2 regions of the Pseudomonas sp. NY15372 genome follow, and region 1 is predicted to be linked to the other one. Evidence: predicted binding sites of a transcription regulator. Region 1 holds the regulator's gene; the other holds the start of a gene.
The links. Region 1 encodes sigma-54, which starts transcription at its own class of promoters, with help from an activator protein. Its sites were predicted from a motif close to ANTGGCATNNANNTTGCTNT; they were not measured.
Positions count from the first base shown of each region.

Region 2: flgB (flagellar basal body rod protein FlgB) is a predicted target of sigma-54. The motif match lies at 4,255-4,274, and genes of this name have one in related genera.

Region 1 covers NZ_JBLUPY010000004.1:157,034-164,947, reverse strand. Annotated here, with positions in the region: gene ACNFG0_RS05270 (KdsC family phosphatase) at 1-22, shown strand, start outside; gene lptC (LPS export ABC transporter periplasmic protein LptC) at 31-603, shown strand; gene lptA (lipopolysaccharide transport periplasmic protein LptA) at 590-1,114, shown strand; gene lptB (LPS export ABC transporter ATP-binding protein) at 1,115-1,840, shown strand; gene ACNFG0_RS05250 (RNA polymerase factor sigma-54) at 1,996-3,489, shown strand; gene hpf (ribosome hibernation-promoting factor, HPF/YfiA family) at 3,567-3,875, shown strand; gene ptsN (PTS IIA-like nitrogen regulatory protein PtsN) at 3,888-4,352, shown strand; gene rapZ (RNase adapter RapZ) at 4,355-5,209, shown strand; gene ACNFG0_RS05230 (HPr family phosphocarrier protein) at 5,232-5,504, shown strand; partial or broken gene ACNFG0_RS05225 (ZIP family metal transporter) at 5,539-5,766, opposite strand; gene pmbA (metalloprotease PmbA) at 6,171-7,517, opposite strand; gene yjgA (ribosome biogenesis factor YjgA) at 7,627-7,914, shown strand, end outside.
Region 2 covers NZ_JBLUPY010000006.1:4,295-12,208, reverse strand. Annotated here, with positions in the region: gene flgG (flagellar basal-body rod protein FlgG) at 1-44, opposite strand, end outside; gene flgF (flagellar basal-body rod protein FlgF) at 93-833, opposite strand; gene ACNFG0_RS06660 (hypothetical protein) at 997-1,176, opposite strand; gene flgE (flagellar hook protein FlgE) at 1,291-2,613, opposite strand; gene flgD (flagellar hook assembly protein FlgD) at 2,644-3,342, opposite strand; gene flgC (flagellar basal body rod protein FlgC) at 3,355-3,798, opposite strand; gene flgB (flagellar basal body rod protein FlgB) at 3,801-4,208, opposite strand; gene cheR (protein-glutamate O-methyltransferase CheR) at 4,560-5,387, opposite strand; gene ACNFG0_RS06630 (chemotaxis protein CheV) at 5,439-6,368, opposite strand; gene flgA (flagellar basal body P-ring formation chaperone FlgA) at 6,432-7,184, shown strand; gene flgM (flagellar biosynthesis anti-sigma factor FlgM) at 7,415-7,726, shown strand; gene ACNFG0_RS06615 (flagella synthesis protein FlgN) at 7,775-7,914, shown strand, end outside.

The DNA of each region.
Region 1 (7,914 bases):
TGCCAACGCCAACTACCTCTAAGGCCGCACATGTTCAGCAAGAAAGCCCGAAATATCGTGCTGCTCGGTGCGATCGCCGCACTGCTGGTGGCGGTCGGCTACTGGAACATCAGCCCCGAGAGCTTCCTCGACAAGCCCGTGGCCCAGGTCGACGAAAGCGCCATCGACTACTACGCGATCAACGCCCACAGCGTGCAGTTCATGCCGGACGGCAAGATGCAGTACGAGATGACCGCCGACAAGGTCGAGCACCTAAAGGCCAGCGAAGTCTCCCTGCTGACCAAGCCCGACCTGCACTTGTACCGCGGTACCCAGTACCCATGGCACGTGCAGAGCGAGCGCGCCGAGGTCAACCCGGACGGCACCGAGGTCGAACTCATCGAGAAGGTCCGCGTGGCCCGCACCGATGAAAAGCAGCGCGAAATGATCGTCACCACGTCCCGCATGACCGTGTTCCCGCAGAAGCAATATGCGCAGACCGAGCAAGCCGTTAGAATCGACGGCGCCGGTGGGACCACTACGGGCAAAGGAATGAAAGCGTATTTGAAAGACGGCAGGATGGACCTGCTGTCCAACGTAAGAGGACAGTATGAGGCTCGTTAAAACCCTCCCCTTTTTGCTCAGCCTGAGCGCGGCACTGGGAAGCGCGAGCGCCTTGGCCCTGCCCAACGATCGTGACCAGCCTATCCGCATCCAGGCCGACAACGCTCACCTGGACGACAAGCAAGGCGTAGCCACCTATACCGGCGACGTGATCATCACCCAGGGCTCGATGATGATCAAAGGCAACACCGTGACCATCACCCGCGCCGCCTCCGGCGATATCGACGTGGTCACCTCGGTGGGCAACCTGGCGTATTTCGAGCAGCAGCAGAGCACCGCCAAGCCCGACAAGATGAAAGGCTGGGCCGTGACCATCCAGTACCAGGCGCAGAAGGACATGGTGATCCTCACCGACCGCGCCAAGGTCGAGAACGAAGGCAACACCACCGAAGGCGAGAAGATCGTCTACAACACCAAGACCCAGGTGGCCACCGCCGGTCGTGGTGGCAATGTGACCTCGCCGCGTCAGCGCATCGACATGGTGATTCAGCCGAAGAAGAAGGCCGAGTAAATGGCAACCCTCAAAGCCCAGCACCTGGCCAAGAGCTACAAGGGCCGCCAGGTCGTCCGCGACGTCAGCCTGTCGATCGACAGCGGCCAGATCGTCGGCCTGCTCGGCCCCAATGGCGCCGGCAAGACCACCTGCTTCTACATGATCGTCGGCCTGGTCCGCGCCGACCAGGGCCGCGTGCTGATCGACAACCTGGATGTCAGCCACCAGCCCATGCATGGCCGCGCCCGCGCCGGCATCGGCTATCTGCCCCAGGAAGCCTCGATCTTCCGCAAGCTGTCGGTGGCCGACAACATCATGGCCATCCTCGAGACCCGCAAGGACCTCGACCGCGACGGCCGCCGCAAGGAGCTGGAAAGCCTGCTGCAGGAGTTCCATATCAGCCACATCCGTGACAACCTCGGCATGAGCCTCTCCGGTGGCGAACGCCGCCGCGTCGAGATCGCACGGGCCCTGGCCACCGCGCCGAAGTTCATCCTGCTGGACGAACCCTTCGCCGGTGTCGACCCGATTTCCGTGGGCGATATCAAGCAGATCATCCATCACCTCAAGGCCAAGGGTATCGGTGTACTGATCACCGACCACAACGTCCGCGAGACGCTCGATATCTGCGAGACCGCCTACATCGTCAACGATGGACAACTGATCGCCGAAGGCGATGCCGAGACGATCCTGGCCAACGACCTGGTCAAGGAAGTCTACCTGGGCCACGAGTTCCGACTCTGAGCCCGGAGTCTGCCTGGGCACTGCTGCAAATGTTGCAGTGCTCTAGGCAAACGCTACAATTTCAGGCATATAACTTGCTTAAAATTGGCGCCCCGGCGCCCTTCGTGTAGTGGATGGCGCATGCGCGCCGGCGAACAAGGTATTAAGCCCCAGCCATGAAACCATCGCTCGTCCTAAAAATGGGCCAGCAACTGACGATGACACCGCAGTTGCAACAGGCCATCCGTCTGCTCCAGCTCTCCACCCTGGACCTCCAACAGGAAATTCAGGAAGCGCTGGAATCCAATCCGATGCTCGAACGTCAGGAAGACGGCGACGACTTCGACAACAGCGACCCCATGGCCGACAACGCCGAGAGCAAGCCCGTCGCCGAAGCCCAGGACAACAGTTTCCAGGAAAGCACGGCCAACGCCGAAACCCTGGAAGAAGGCGAATGGAACGAACGCATCCCCAACGAACTGCCCGTGGACACGGCCTGGGAAGACATCTACCAGACCAGTGCCAGCAGCCTGCCGGCCAGCGATGACGACGAGTGGGACTTCACCACCCGCACCTCCACCGGCGAGAGCCTGCAGAGCCACCTGCTGTGGCAGTTGAACCTGGCACCGATGTCCGACACCGACCGGCTCATCGCCGTGACCTTGATCGACAGCATCAACGGCCAGGGTTATCTGGAGGACAGCCTCGAGGAGATCTGCGCAGGCTTCGACCCCGAGCTGGATATCGAACTGGATGAAGTGGAGGCCGTACTGCACCGCATCCAGCAGTTCGAGCCCGCCGGCATCGGTGCACGCAACCTCGGCGAATGCCTGTTGCTGCAACTGCGCCAGTTGCCAGCCAACACGCCGTGGATGGCCGAGGCCCAGCGCCTGGTCACCGATTTCATCGACCTGCTCGGCAGCCGCGACTACAGCCAGCTGATGCGCCGCATGAAGCTCAAGGAAGATGAACTGCGCCAGGTCATCGAACTGGTACAGAGCCTCAACCCGCGCCCAGGCTCGCAGATCGAGTCCAGCGAGCCGGAGTACGTGGTGCCGGATGTCATCGTGCGCAAGGACAACGACCGCTGGTTGGTGGAACTCAACCAAGAAGCGATCCCCCGCCTGCGGGTCAACCCGCAATACGCAGGTTTCGTCCGCCGCGCCGACACCAGCGCCGACAACACGTTCATGCGCAACCAGTTGCAGGAGGCGCGCTGGTTCATCAAGAGCCTGCAGAGCCGCAACGAAACGCTGATGAAGGTCGCCACGCAAATCGTCGAACACCAACGCGGCTTCCTCGATCAGGGCGACGAGGCGATGAAGCCGCTGGTACTGCATGACATCGCCGAAGCGGTGGGCATGCACGAGTCGACCATTTCCCGGGTCACCACGCAGAAATACATGCACACCCCGCGTGGCATCTACGAATTGAAATACTTTTTCTCGAGCCATGTGAGCACCTCCGAAGGCGGTGAATGCTCGTCTACGGCGATCCGCGCGATCATCAAGAAACTGGTTGCAGCGGAAAATCAGAAAAAGCCATTGAGTGACAGCAAGATCGCTGGTTTACTGGAGGCACAAGGCATCCAGGTAGCCCGTCGCACCGTCGCCAAGTACCGCGAGTCCCTCGGCATCGCACCGTCGAGCGAGCGCAAGCGACTGATGTAGCCCCTGGCTGTGCCATAGCGTTTCAGTGGCAGGTGCAATACCTGCCCTTTATGCACGGGCAACAAAGGAGAAGCTGTATGCAAGTCAACATCAGTGGACAGCATGTAGAAGTCACCCAACCACTGCGTGAGTACGTACTCGAGAAGCTCGCCCGGGTGGAAGGACATTTCGACAAGATCACCAACGTCACGGTGATCATGAAAGTCGAGAAACTGCAGCAGAAGGTCGAGGCCACGCTCCAGATTCCCGGCGGAGAAGTGGTTGCCAACGCCGAACACCAAGACATGTATGCAGCGATCGACGCCCTGGCTGACAAGCTCGACCGCCAACTGAAAAAACATAAGGAAAAACAGCAAAGCCTGCTGCAAGGTGCAGCCGCCCGCTGATCCCTCTCATCCATGATCCGACTTGAAACCATCCTGACCCCCGGCCGTTCCCTCGTGAACGTGCCGGGCGGCAGTAAGAAGCGCGCCCTGGAAAAGGTCGCCAACCTGATCGCCGAGCAAATTCCCGAACTGGAGATGCAAGACGTCTTCGATAAACTGATTGCCCGCGAGAAACTGGGTTCCACCGGCTTCGGCAATGGCATCGCCATTCCCCACTGCCGGCTCGAAGGCTGCACGGCCCCCGTCAGCGCCCTGCTGCACCTGGATGCTCCTATCGACTACGACGCCATCGATGGCGCGCCCGTGGACCTGCTGTTCGTCCTGCTGGTGCCGGAAGCTGCCACCGATGCGCACCTTGAACTGCTGCGCCAGATCGCCAGCATGCTCGATCGCAAGGAGGTTCGCGATCGCCTGCGTGCCGCCGACAGCAGCGAGGCCCTGTACCAGGTAGTCCTGGACGCACAGAACGAGCACTGAACATGCGCCTGATCATCGTCAGCGGCCGGTCCGGCTCCGGCAAAAGTACCGCCCTCGATGTCCTGGAAGACAACGGCTATTACTGCATCGACAACCTGCCCGCCGGGTTGTTGCCGCAACTGGCCGAAAACGCACTGATCAACACCGAGCTGTTGCAACCGAAGGTGGCCGTTTCCATCGACGCACGCAACCTGCCCAGCCACCTGAGCCGCTTCCCCGACCTGCTCGAAGATGCCAGGAGCCGGCATATCCAATGCGACGTGCTGTACCTGGACGCCGACGAGGAGACGCTGCTCAAGCGTTTCTCCGAGACCCGCCGGCGCCACCCGCTGACCAACGCCAACCGCTCCCTGGCAGAAGCGATCCGCGTCGAGAGCGAGCTACTCGGCCCGATCTCCGACCTGGCCGACCTGAAGATCGACACCACCAACCTGAACCTCTATCAGCTGCGAGACTCGATCAAGCTGCGCCTGCTCAACCAGCCTGAGCCCGGCACCGCCTTCCTGGTCGAGTCCTTCGGGTTCAAGCGTGGCATGCCCGTGGACGCCGACCTGGTGTTCGACGTACGCTGCCTGCCCAACCCGTACTGGAAGCCGGAACTGCGTGAGCATTCCGGGTTGGACCAGCCAGTGATCGACTACCTTGCCACCCAGCCGGACGTCGAGGAGATGTTCCAGGACATTTCCAGCTACCTGCTCAAATGGCTGCCCCGCTTCGCTGCCAGCAACCGTGCGTATGTCACCATCGCCATCGGCTGCACCGGCGGGCACCACCGCTCCGTGTACCTGACCGAGCGCTTGGGCCAGTTGCTGCAACAATCCCTGAAAAACGTCCAGGTCCGCCACCGCGACCTCTAGCCCACAGGATATCCGCCCCACGATGCCCGCCCGCGAAATCACCATCATCAACAAGCTTGGCCTGCATGCCCGGGCGGCGGCCAAGTTCGTCGGCGTGGCCGGCCGCTTCCCCTGCCAGGTCAGGGTCGGGCGCGCGCCGGACAAGCTGGTGGATGGCAAGAGCATCATGGCGGTGATGATGCTGGCGGCGGGCAAGGGCACCTCGGTGCACCTGCATACCGAGGGCGAGCAGGACAACGAAGCCATGGAAGCACTGGTCGAGTTGATCAACAATTACTTCGATGAAGGTGAGTAACCCACTGAAGTCGTAATCCTTGTGGATCTGCAACTCAAGACATCGCCGTATCCAGCACCATCATCAAACAGAACCCGATGCACAGCCCCAGGCCGGCTAACCGGTGATGCCCATTGCTACGCGACTCCGGGATGATCTCCTGGGTCACTACCAGCAACATCGCCCCCGCCGCACACGCTAGGCCGAGCGGTAGCAGCAATTGGGCAACGTTCACCAGCCAGGCACAGATCACCGCTGCCAGAGGCTCTACCAGCCCCGAAGCCGTCGCTTTTGCCCCGAAAAATATCCGAACTGGGAGCAACATGGTTTTATTGCACGCTGGGAAAGACCGACAAATGACAATTGGCCGAAAAGCACAATGTTCGAGGTAGGCGTTTTTTCCGAAAACAACAGCTTGATCAAAACAGTCGGGACAACCCCCGACTTTCACTGCCCGATCCCTGTGAGCATCTACCACAGCTATAAGCATATGAAATATTATATTGGCGTGCGTGCGTTCAACATGGTCTCCCCGGGCGATAAAAGCCTTCCGGCGAAGCACCTGATCTCGCGGCTGCCCTCTATGAATTGCTAAAACGCCCTATCCTCTCTACGGCATAATGCTTGTTGTTTCGAACTACGGCGACAATGTCGCCGCATGTCGAAACAACAGCCCGCAGACAAGGCTCAGCTCCCCGCAACCGTCATCCGCTCGATCAGCACCGAGCCGCTGTGGATATTGCTACGGGTTTCGATATCGCTGCCAATCGCCACGATCTGCTGGAACATGTCCTTCATGTTGCCGGCGATCGTCACTTCCTGGACAGGGAACTGGATCTCGCCGTTCTCCACCCAAAAGCCCGCCGCGCCGCGGGAGTAATCACCGGTCACCATGTTCAGGCCATGCCCCATCAATTCGGTCACCAGCAGGCCACGCCCCATACGGCGGATCAAGGCTGCCTGGTCTTCGACCCCGTGGGTGACGAAGAGGTTATGCACACCACCGGCGTTGGCGGTGCTCGGCAGGCCCAACTTGCGACCCGAATAGGTACCCAGCAGGTAGGAAACCAGCTCGCCCTTGTCGACGAACGGCTTGGCATAGGTGGCCAGGCCATCGCCATCGAAGGCGGCACTGCCCAAGGCGCGCGGCAGGTGCGGGCGCTCGTCGAGGGTCAGCCAGGTGGGGAACAGGCGTTGGCCGATGGCACCGTCAAGGAACGATGACTTGCGGTACAGGTTGCCGCCGGAGATCGCCGACAGGAAGCTGCCGAACAGGCCACCGGCCAGTTCGGCAGAGAACAGCACCGGCACTTCGCAGGTCGGCACCGGGCGCGCCCCAAGGCGGCTGGCCGCGCGCTGTGCAGCCCGCTGACCGATGCTGCGCGGGTCGGCCAGCAGGTTGCCCTGGCGATTGACGTCATACCAATAGTCGCGCTGCATCTGCCCTTCGCCTTCGGCGATCATCACGCAACTTAAGCTATGGCGCGTGGAGGCATAGCTGCCGATGAAGCCATGGCTGTTGCCATAGACCCGACAGCCTTGATGGGTGTTCAGGGTCGTGCCGTCGGCATTGAGGACGCGCGGGTCGGCATCGAAGGCCGCCGCTTCGCAGGCCAACGCCATCTCGACGGCCTTTTCCGGCTCCAGGCCCCAGTCATGATAGAGATCGAGGTCCGGGATCTCACGGGCCATCAGTGCCGCGTCGGCCAAGCCTGCACATTCATCCTCGGAGGTATGCTGGGCAATGGCCAGGGCGGCCGCGACGGTCTCGCGAATGGCCTCCGGGCCGCTCGCCGAGGTGCTGGCCGAGCCTTTGCGCTGGCCGACGTAGAGGGTGATGCCGAAGCCCTGGTCACGGTTGAACTCGACCGTCTCGACCTCACGCTGACGCACCGTGGTGGACAGGCCCTGCTCCAGCGACACCGCGACCTCGCAGGCGCTGGCGCCTTGGCGGCGCGCCTCTGCGATGATCGCCTCGACCTGTTCCTGCAAGGCTGGCAGGTCCTTGGGGCCTACGCTCTGGACTGCACTCATGGTTTTCTCCACTCAAAATTCTGCGTTCGGCTTGGGTCATTGTACGACCGGGCCGGACAAGCGGCCCCCGACTGGTTATCATGGCGGCGATTTCCAGCGGACTGCCACCATGGTTGATTCATACGACGACGCCTTCGACGGCGAAAAAAGCAAAACCCAGATCAAGCGCGAGCTGCATGCGTTGGTCGAACTCGGTGAGCGCCTCACGACGCTCAAGGCCGATACCCTGGCGCGCCTGCCTTTGACCGACGAGCTGCGCAAGGCGCTGGCCGAAGCCTCCAAGCACACGGCTCATGGCGCCCGCAAACGCCACATGTCGTTCGTCGGCAAGCTGATGCGCGTACAGGACATCGACGCGATCCATGCCGTGCTCGAGCAGATGGACAGCTCGACCCGC
Region 2 (7,914 bases), on a different contig from region 1:
TGAGCGGACAGGCCGGTCTTAGCGACCCAAAGAGCCGGAAGCATTTAGTGTTCTCCTCGTGCGCCTGTTTTACGGCACCCGTTCAAAAGTGATTAGCCGATTTGCAAAACACGAGCCATGGCTTCATCGCCTTCCTTGGCCGCGTTCATCATCTTGACGTGCAACTCGAATTGGCGGGACAGGGCCAGTACCGAGGTCATTTCCTCGACGGCATTGACGTTGCTCGACTCCAGGAAGCCCGACACCACCTTGACGTTGACGTCGGCATCGGCCGGCTGCCCGCTGGTGGTGTGGATCATGCCGTCCAGGCCCTTGGTCAGGCCCTTGGTGTCCGGGTTGACCAGCTTGATGCGATCGACCTCGGCCATCACTCGCGGGTCTTCGCCCATGGCACGAATACTGATGGTGCCGTCTTCGCCGATCTCCACCTTCTGCTCCGGCGGAATCGCGATCGGGCCGCCATTGCCGATCACCGGCATGCCATTGCCGGCGCGCAATACGCCGAGGGCGTCAATGTTCAGGCTGCCCGTGCGCACGTAGGCTTCGCTGCCGTCAGGTGCCTGCACGGCGATGAAGCCGTCACCACTGACCGCCACGTCCAGCTCGCGCCCGGTTTCCACCAAGGCACCGGCGGTAAAGTCTGTAGCCGGGCGTTCGGTCATGGCAAAGGCACGCGCCGGAAAGCTGTCACCGAATACCGGCATCGAGCGCGCCTGCTCCAGGTCACGCTGGAAACCGTTGGTGGAAACGTTCGCCAGGTTGTTGGCATGGGCCCGCTGGGCCAGCGCGTTCTGGCTGGCACCGGTCATGGCCACGTAAAGCATCTTGTCCACAGTCTCTCCTTCTGCGCGCACCCTTGCCGCGCGCTTGCTTAGTAGGAATAAGCAAATATCGAACCAACGTTGCCAAGCCAGTGATTACGGGGGCTGTAGCGCCTGGCTCGACCTTGACCGTCAGTTTGTCGGCGAATCTTTGCCGACAGCGGCAAGGCACTGCTCAGTAGTCACGGCAACCGGCATTGTTGTATGGGCCGGCGTGACGCACCCAGCCTTCGCCCGGGTTATTGGCCGAGCACATGAAGCGACCGGTGGCCAGACTTTGCCATTGGTAGAAAGGCGCGGGGGCAGCGAACAGCGGCAGGGACAGGCACAAACCAAGCAGGAGTAGTTTTTTCATGGGCAAGGGCGCCTCGATAGCGAGCCCCCGGCGGCCAATCGCGGGACAAGCCCGCCCCCACAGAACATGGGAGCGGGCCCCGCTATCGGGCCACAAGAGAGACCCGCCCAATCATCAGGTCATCTGGATGATGGTCTGCATGATGGTGCTTTCAGTGGAGATGGTCTTGGCATTGGCCTGGTAGTTGCTCTGGGCCTTGATCAGGTTGACCAACTCGCCAGTGAGGTCGACGTTGGAGTCTTCCAGCGCACCGCCCGCGATCTGGCCCAGGGTACCGGTGCCAGGCTCGCCGATGACCGGCACGCCCGAGGCGTAGGACTCCTTCCAGGCGGTGCCACCCACTGGCGTGAGGCCCTGCAGGTTGGCGAAGTTGGCCACCACCACCTGACCGATCACTTTGTCTTGGCCATTGGTGAAGTTGGCGAACAGGTTGCCGCTCGGGTCCACGGTCAGGCCGGTGAGCTCACCGGTGGCATAGCCATCCTGGCTCTTGGCGGTGGTCGCGGAGGCTGCGTTGTACTGGGTGGTCGCCAGCATGTCCAGGGTCACGCCGCCCGTGCGCGCGGTAGCACCGTTGCCGACCCAGTCACCCGCCGCGTTCTTTTCCGCCGGCACCCAGCCATTGAGGGTGAAGGTCTTGTCATCGCCAATGTCCAGGCCACCGGGCACGGCACCCGAGGCCATGGCAGCGGTGTCCAGAGTTCCGTCGGACTTGAACGGCAGTTTGTTGACCAGCGGCGTATCAAGGCTTGGATCAGTCGGATTACGACCGTCGATGGTGGTGTACATGGTCCACGAGTTGGTGCCCGCGTCCTTGATGAAATACTGGTTCAGCTGGTGCGCATTGCCCTGGCTGTCGAATACGTCGGTGTTGAAGGTGTAGTTGTAGCTGTTGACATTGGTTGGATCGAACGGCGTCACGCTCGGCGTCGAGGCGCTGGAATTGAGGTTGACGGTTTCGGAAATACGACCGGTCGGGTTCGGCGAGAGGTTCGAGGTGTCGATCTGCAGGTTGGTCAACACACCCTGAACGATCTTACCGTCGGCATCGACCGCATAGCCCTGCAGGTTGGCGCCCGAGGCGTTGACGATGTAGCCGTCCTTGTCGCTGTAGAAAGCGCCAGCACGGGTGTAGATCTTCGAGCCATTGTCGCTCAGGGCGAAGAAGCCGTTGCCGTCGATGGCAAGGTCCAGGGCCTGGCCAGTGCCGTTGATATTGCCCGGGGTGAACATCTGCGATACCGCAGCGGTCTTCACACCGCTACCGACCGTGGTCTTGCCGGCGCTGGTGCCACGGATGGACGCCGAGTACTGGTCGGCGAATTCGGCACGGGAGGACTTGAAGCCCGTGGTGGCCACGTTGGCGATGTTGTTGCCGGTAACGTTCAGAGCCTTGTTCGCCGCGTAGAGCCCGCTCAGGCCAATATTGAAAGACATTTACTTGCTCCTTCTGCCGATTGCGCGGCGTTAGATTCCGATGGTAGTTACTTTGGAGATGCCGACCTTGCCGATGCCAGCAAGGTTGAGCATCATCTCGCCGCCGTTCTGGAAGCTGACACTGTTCACCGTCGCCGGCAGCAGCGTGGCGAGCGTCACGCTCTTGCCATCAACCGTGGTGCTGGCGGCGAAGGTGTAGTTGCCCGGGTCGACTTTCTCGCCCTTGTCGTTGGTGCCATCCCAGATGAAGTCGGCGGTACCGGCTTTCTGCGCACCCAGCTCGATGGTCTTGACCACGTTGCCGTCCTTGTCCTTGATGGTGACCTTGCCTTCGGTGATGTTCTGCGGCAGCACCACCTGGCCGGTGAAGCTCTTGGTGGTGTCGACCACCGCCTTATCGTTCTGCACGATCACCGAACGGCCGACCAGGGACGACGCTTGCAGCGCCTGGGAAGAGCCCATGCCGCTGAGGATGCCGTTGACCGACTGGTTCAACGTCTGGATACCTTCGAGGCTACTGAACTGCGCCAGCTGGGCGACGAATTCGCCGTTCTCCTGAGGGTCCAGCGGGTTCTGGTTCTTCATCTGAGTGACCAGCAGCTGCAGGAACGCATCCTTGCCCAGCGCACTGCCGGCAGTGCCGGTACTGCTGTCGGTCTTGGTGTCTTTCTTCTGCAGCGAAGTCAGGTAGGCGCTGCCGACATCAGTGGTGGAATTGGTCGTGGTCATGTCGATGTCCTATCACTGACCCAGGGTCAGGACCTTCTGCATCATGGTCTTGGCGGTGTTCATCAGCTCGGCGTTGGTCTGAAACGCGCGACTGGCGGAAATCATGTCGGCCATCTCCTCCACCACATTGACGTTCGGGTAGTAGACATAGCCGTCCTTGTTCGCCGCCGGGTGGTTGGGCTCATAGCGCGCCTCGAGGTTGCTCTGGTCCTCGACGATACCCATCACCTGCACGCCCTGCCCCGCCTCGCCCTGGTCCTGGAACAGCGACTGTCCGGCGCCGTCCTGGGCCTGCTGGAAGGTGGTGGCGAACACCGGATGGCGTGCGCGGTAGGTCTGGTCGATGCTCGAGGAAACGGTCTCGGCGTTGGCGATGTTCGAGGCGACGGTATTGAGGCGGGTGTTCTGCGCACTCATGCCGCTACCGGCAATGTTGAAGACACTGGCAAGGGACATGGTCACTCTCCGCGCAGGGCCGAAATCAGCCCTTTGAATTTACTGTTGAGCAGGGTGAAGCTGGCCTGGAAGCCGATAGCGTTTTCCGCGTAGTTCGATTGCTCCATCTGCGCGTCGACGGTGTTCTGGTCGATCGACGGCTGCATCGGCGTGCGGTACTTGAGGGTGTCGTCGCCCATGGCCAGGCCCTGGGCTTCAATGTGCCGGGTATTGGTACGGTCCAGGGCGATGCGGCCGTTCTGCTGTTTTTCGGCCTCGGCGGCGAGCACCGACGAGAAGTCCATGTCACGCGCCTTGTAGTTGGGCGTGTCGGCGTTGGCGATGTTGTTGGCCAGCACCTCGGCGCGCTGGGCGCGGAAGCTCAATGCCTGCTCATGGATGCCGAGCGCCTTGTCGAAGCTGATGCTCATGTCGGGGAAACCTTCGAAGGTTGACCGGAAGAATCGTGAGCAGGCTAGAGCAAGGTTTGTGCCAAGCGGCAGAGGCCCAGTAAAACCGGGGGTTGGGGCGTGGGCGGCAAAGCCGGATGCCAGAAAAGCGGCAATGGATTACCGCTTGGCGTCAGCAAAGCGGCAATGACCAATAACGAACGGGGGCCGCCTTGCGGCCCTTTCGCGGCACAAGGCCGCTCCTACAGGGTCACGCAAACCTTGCCAATGGCGAGTGCTCTGGAGCGGGCTTGTCCCGCGATGGGCTGCATAGCAGCCCCCATGAAATGGCCCAAACGGCTTAACTGACCGGTATTAGGCTTGCCCTTTCGTTCATTTGGCCTGGTAGATGATCCCCGGGCTGCACTGGACCATCTGGTAGTGGTCCGGCAACCCGTTGAGCGCCTCGGACGCGCCGAGGAACAGGTAGCCACCGGGCTTGAGGGTGCTGTGGATGCGCAGCAGGATGTCTTTCTTGACCTGGGCCGAGAAGTAGATCAGCACGTTGCGGCAGAACACGATGTCGAACTTGCCCAGCGCCGCATAGCTGTCGAGCAGGTTGAAGGAGCGGAACTCCACCCGACTGCGGATCGGTGCCTTGACCGCCCAGCGGCCCGGCCCCTTGGTATCGAAGTAGCGTTGCAGACGCTCCTGGGACAGGCCGCGGCCGATGGCCAGGCTGTCATATTCGCCGGTCTTGCAGTTGGTCAGCATCGACCCGGACAAGTCGGTGGCGACGATCTGCGCGCCCATCTTCAATTGCCCCAGGTTGCTGCGCTCGAACTCGTCGATGGCCATGGAGATCGAGTACGGCTCCTGCCCCGAAGAGCAGGCCGCCGACCAGATACGCAGGCGCTGGCCCGGGTTGTTCTTGATGAACTCCGGGATGACCTTGTTCTTGAGCACCTCGAAGGGGTAGGTATCGCGGAACCACAGGGTCTCGTTGGTCGTCATGGCGTCGACCACCTGCTCGCGCAAACCGCCCCGTGGCTGGCTCTGGATACGCTGCACCAATTCGCCCAGCGACTTGATGCCCTGCTGCTCCATCAGCTTGTTGAGACGGCTGGAGACCAGGTATTGCTTATTCTCGCCCAGCAAGATGCCACAGGCTTTCTCCAGGAAGACCCGGAACTGTTCGAAATCCAAATTACCCGTAGACAATGCTGCCGCCTCTTTCCAATCACTGGTGCCGGGGGCAGGCCCCCGGCGGTTTCAATGCGTCGCCTTGATCCGGTCGACCACCCGCTGGGCCAGGTCGTCCGGCTTGAACTTGGCCAGGAAGTCGTCGGCGCCGACCTTCTTGACCATCGCCTGGTTGAAGACGCCGGACAGCGAAGTATGCAGCACGATGTGCAACTTTTGCATGCGTGGATCGCTGCGAATCTCCGCGGTCAGGGTATAGCCGTCCATCTCCGGCATTTCAATGTCGGAGATCATCATCAGGAACTCCTCGTCCGGGCGCTTGCCCTCTTCCACCAGCTTGTGCAGGTAGTCCAGGGCCTGGCGGCCGTCGTTGAGCGCCACCACCTCGACCCCCACGGCCTGCAGGCAACGGCTGACCTGCTTGCGCGCCACAGACGAATCGTCGACCGTAAGCACCCGCAGCATCACCGCTTTATCCTGCACCTCGGCATCGATCACCCCGGCCGAAATCACCTCGGAGGCCGGCGATACCTCGGCCAGCACCTTTTCTACGTCGACGATCTCCACCATGCGGTTGTCCACACGAGTGACCGCCGTCAGGTAATGGTCGCGGCCGGTACCCTTGGGTGGCGGGTGGATCTCTTCCCAGTTCATGTTGACGATGCGTTCGACCGAATGCACCAGAAAGCCCTGGGTCTTGGTGTTGTACTCGGTGATGATCACGAAGCTGTTGCGTGTTTCTTCCCGCAGGCCGGGCAACCCGGTCGCCATCGACAGGTCGAGAATGGGAATGGTCGCCCCGCGGATGTTAGCCACACCACGCACCACCGGGTGGGACTTGGGCATCACGGTCAGCTCCGGGCACTGCAGCACTTCCCGCACCTTGAACACGTTGATGCCATAGAGCTGTTCGCCATTGAGGCGAAACAGCAACAGCTCCAGGCGATTCTGCCCCACCAGTTGCGTACGCTGGTTGACCGAATCCATGACTCCAGCCATGCCAGACTCCTCTAGTTTTCGCCTATGCACCGAATCGGCACGGGCTTTGCTTTTTTGAGCGCCATGTATATGAAAACGACATTTTTCCGACGTCTGACGCGCCTGCTGGGCGGCTCGCTGGCCGTGATCTGCCTGCTGGCCCCCGGCAACCGGGCGCTGGCCGATGCGGTTACCTTGCCTGAACAGCTTATCGGCGTCACCCAAGGGTTTCTTGAATTCACCGTGGAAGACTACCTGGCCACCAGCCAGACGCCGGGCCGCTACGAGATCCAGGTCAACCCCCTTGACCCGCGCCTGCGCATGCCGGCATGCAGCCAGCAGTTGGACGCTTCGCTGGAAAGCCCGGCGCAACCACTGGGCCGGGTCACGGTGCGGGTGCGCTGCGCCGGCAGCGCGCCGTGGACGGTGTTCGTCCCGGCCCAGGTGCGCCTGTTCCGCGATGTGGTGGTGATGGCCCGCCCGCTCAAACGCGAAAGCGTCATCGGCGAAGGCGACGTGAGCCTGCGCGAACGGGACGTGGGCACGCTCAACCAGGGCTTTCTTACCGACCTGGACCAGGCCCTGGGCATGAAGCTGCTGCGCCCTACGGTACTGGACCAGGTGCTCACGCCACAGCACCTGGAACAGGCCGAGGTGGTGCGCAAGGGCGACCACGTGGTGATCATCGCCCGCAGCGGCAGCCTGAGCGTGCGCATGCCGGGCGAAGCCTTGAGCAAGGGCAGCCTGTCGGAGCAGATACGCGTGCGCAACCTCAACTCCAAGCGAGTGGTCAAGGCGCGGGTGACCGGGCCGGGCCAGGTCGAGGTGGCCATGTAATATTGTCATTGCCTGGCAAGGCCCATCCCTGCAGGAGTGGGCTGGCCCCGCGATTGGCCCTGCCAGGAAAACGCCATGAAGGCTGGCGACAAGGAACCGCTTTTCCTAAACTGTGTCAGAAAACGGGTTATGTGAACTTGCGCACAGGCGCCGACAAATTCGCGCCTAAAGTTTTTTTCGGGTTGGCCGAAAACAAGGCAAGCGTCCAAATTCCCAGAGGTTTCTGAATCATGGTCATCGACTTCAGTCGTTTGAATAATGCGCCGTCCGTGACGGGTGGCGTTCGCGGCAATACCGCAACCGGCAACGCCGAAAAGGCCGGCGAAACCGGCCAGGCGAGCAAGCCCAGCGCCAGCGGAGAAACCGTACATCTCAGCCAGGAGGCCCAGCAGTTGCAGAAGATCAGCGACCAGCTGCGCGATCAACCTGAAGTCAACAGCGCCCGTGTGGCCCAGTTGAAGCAGGCCATCGCAGAGGGTAGCTACAAGGTCGATGCCGAGCGGGTCGCCAGCAAACTGCTTGATTTCGAAGCCCAGCGCTAACCCTTCGGGGCGCTGACTTCAAGGGACGCAACGAGCCAAGAGCCAGCCATGCACGACACCACCCTGCTGCAACTGATCGAAGACGACATCGCGCCTACCCAGGAGCTGCTCGAGCTGCTCGAGAAGGAAACCGTCGCCCTGCATGGCCGCGACATGCTGCTGCTGGAACAGATCCTGGCACGCAAGCA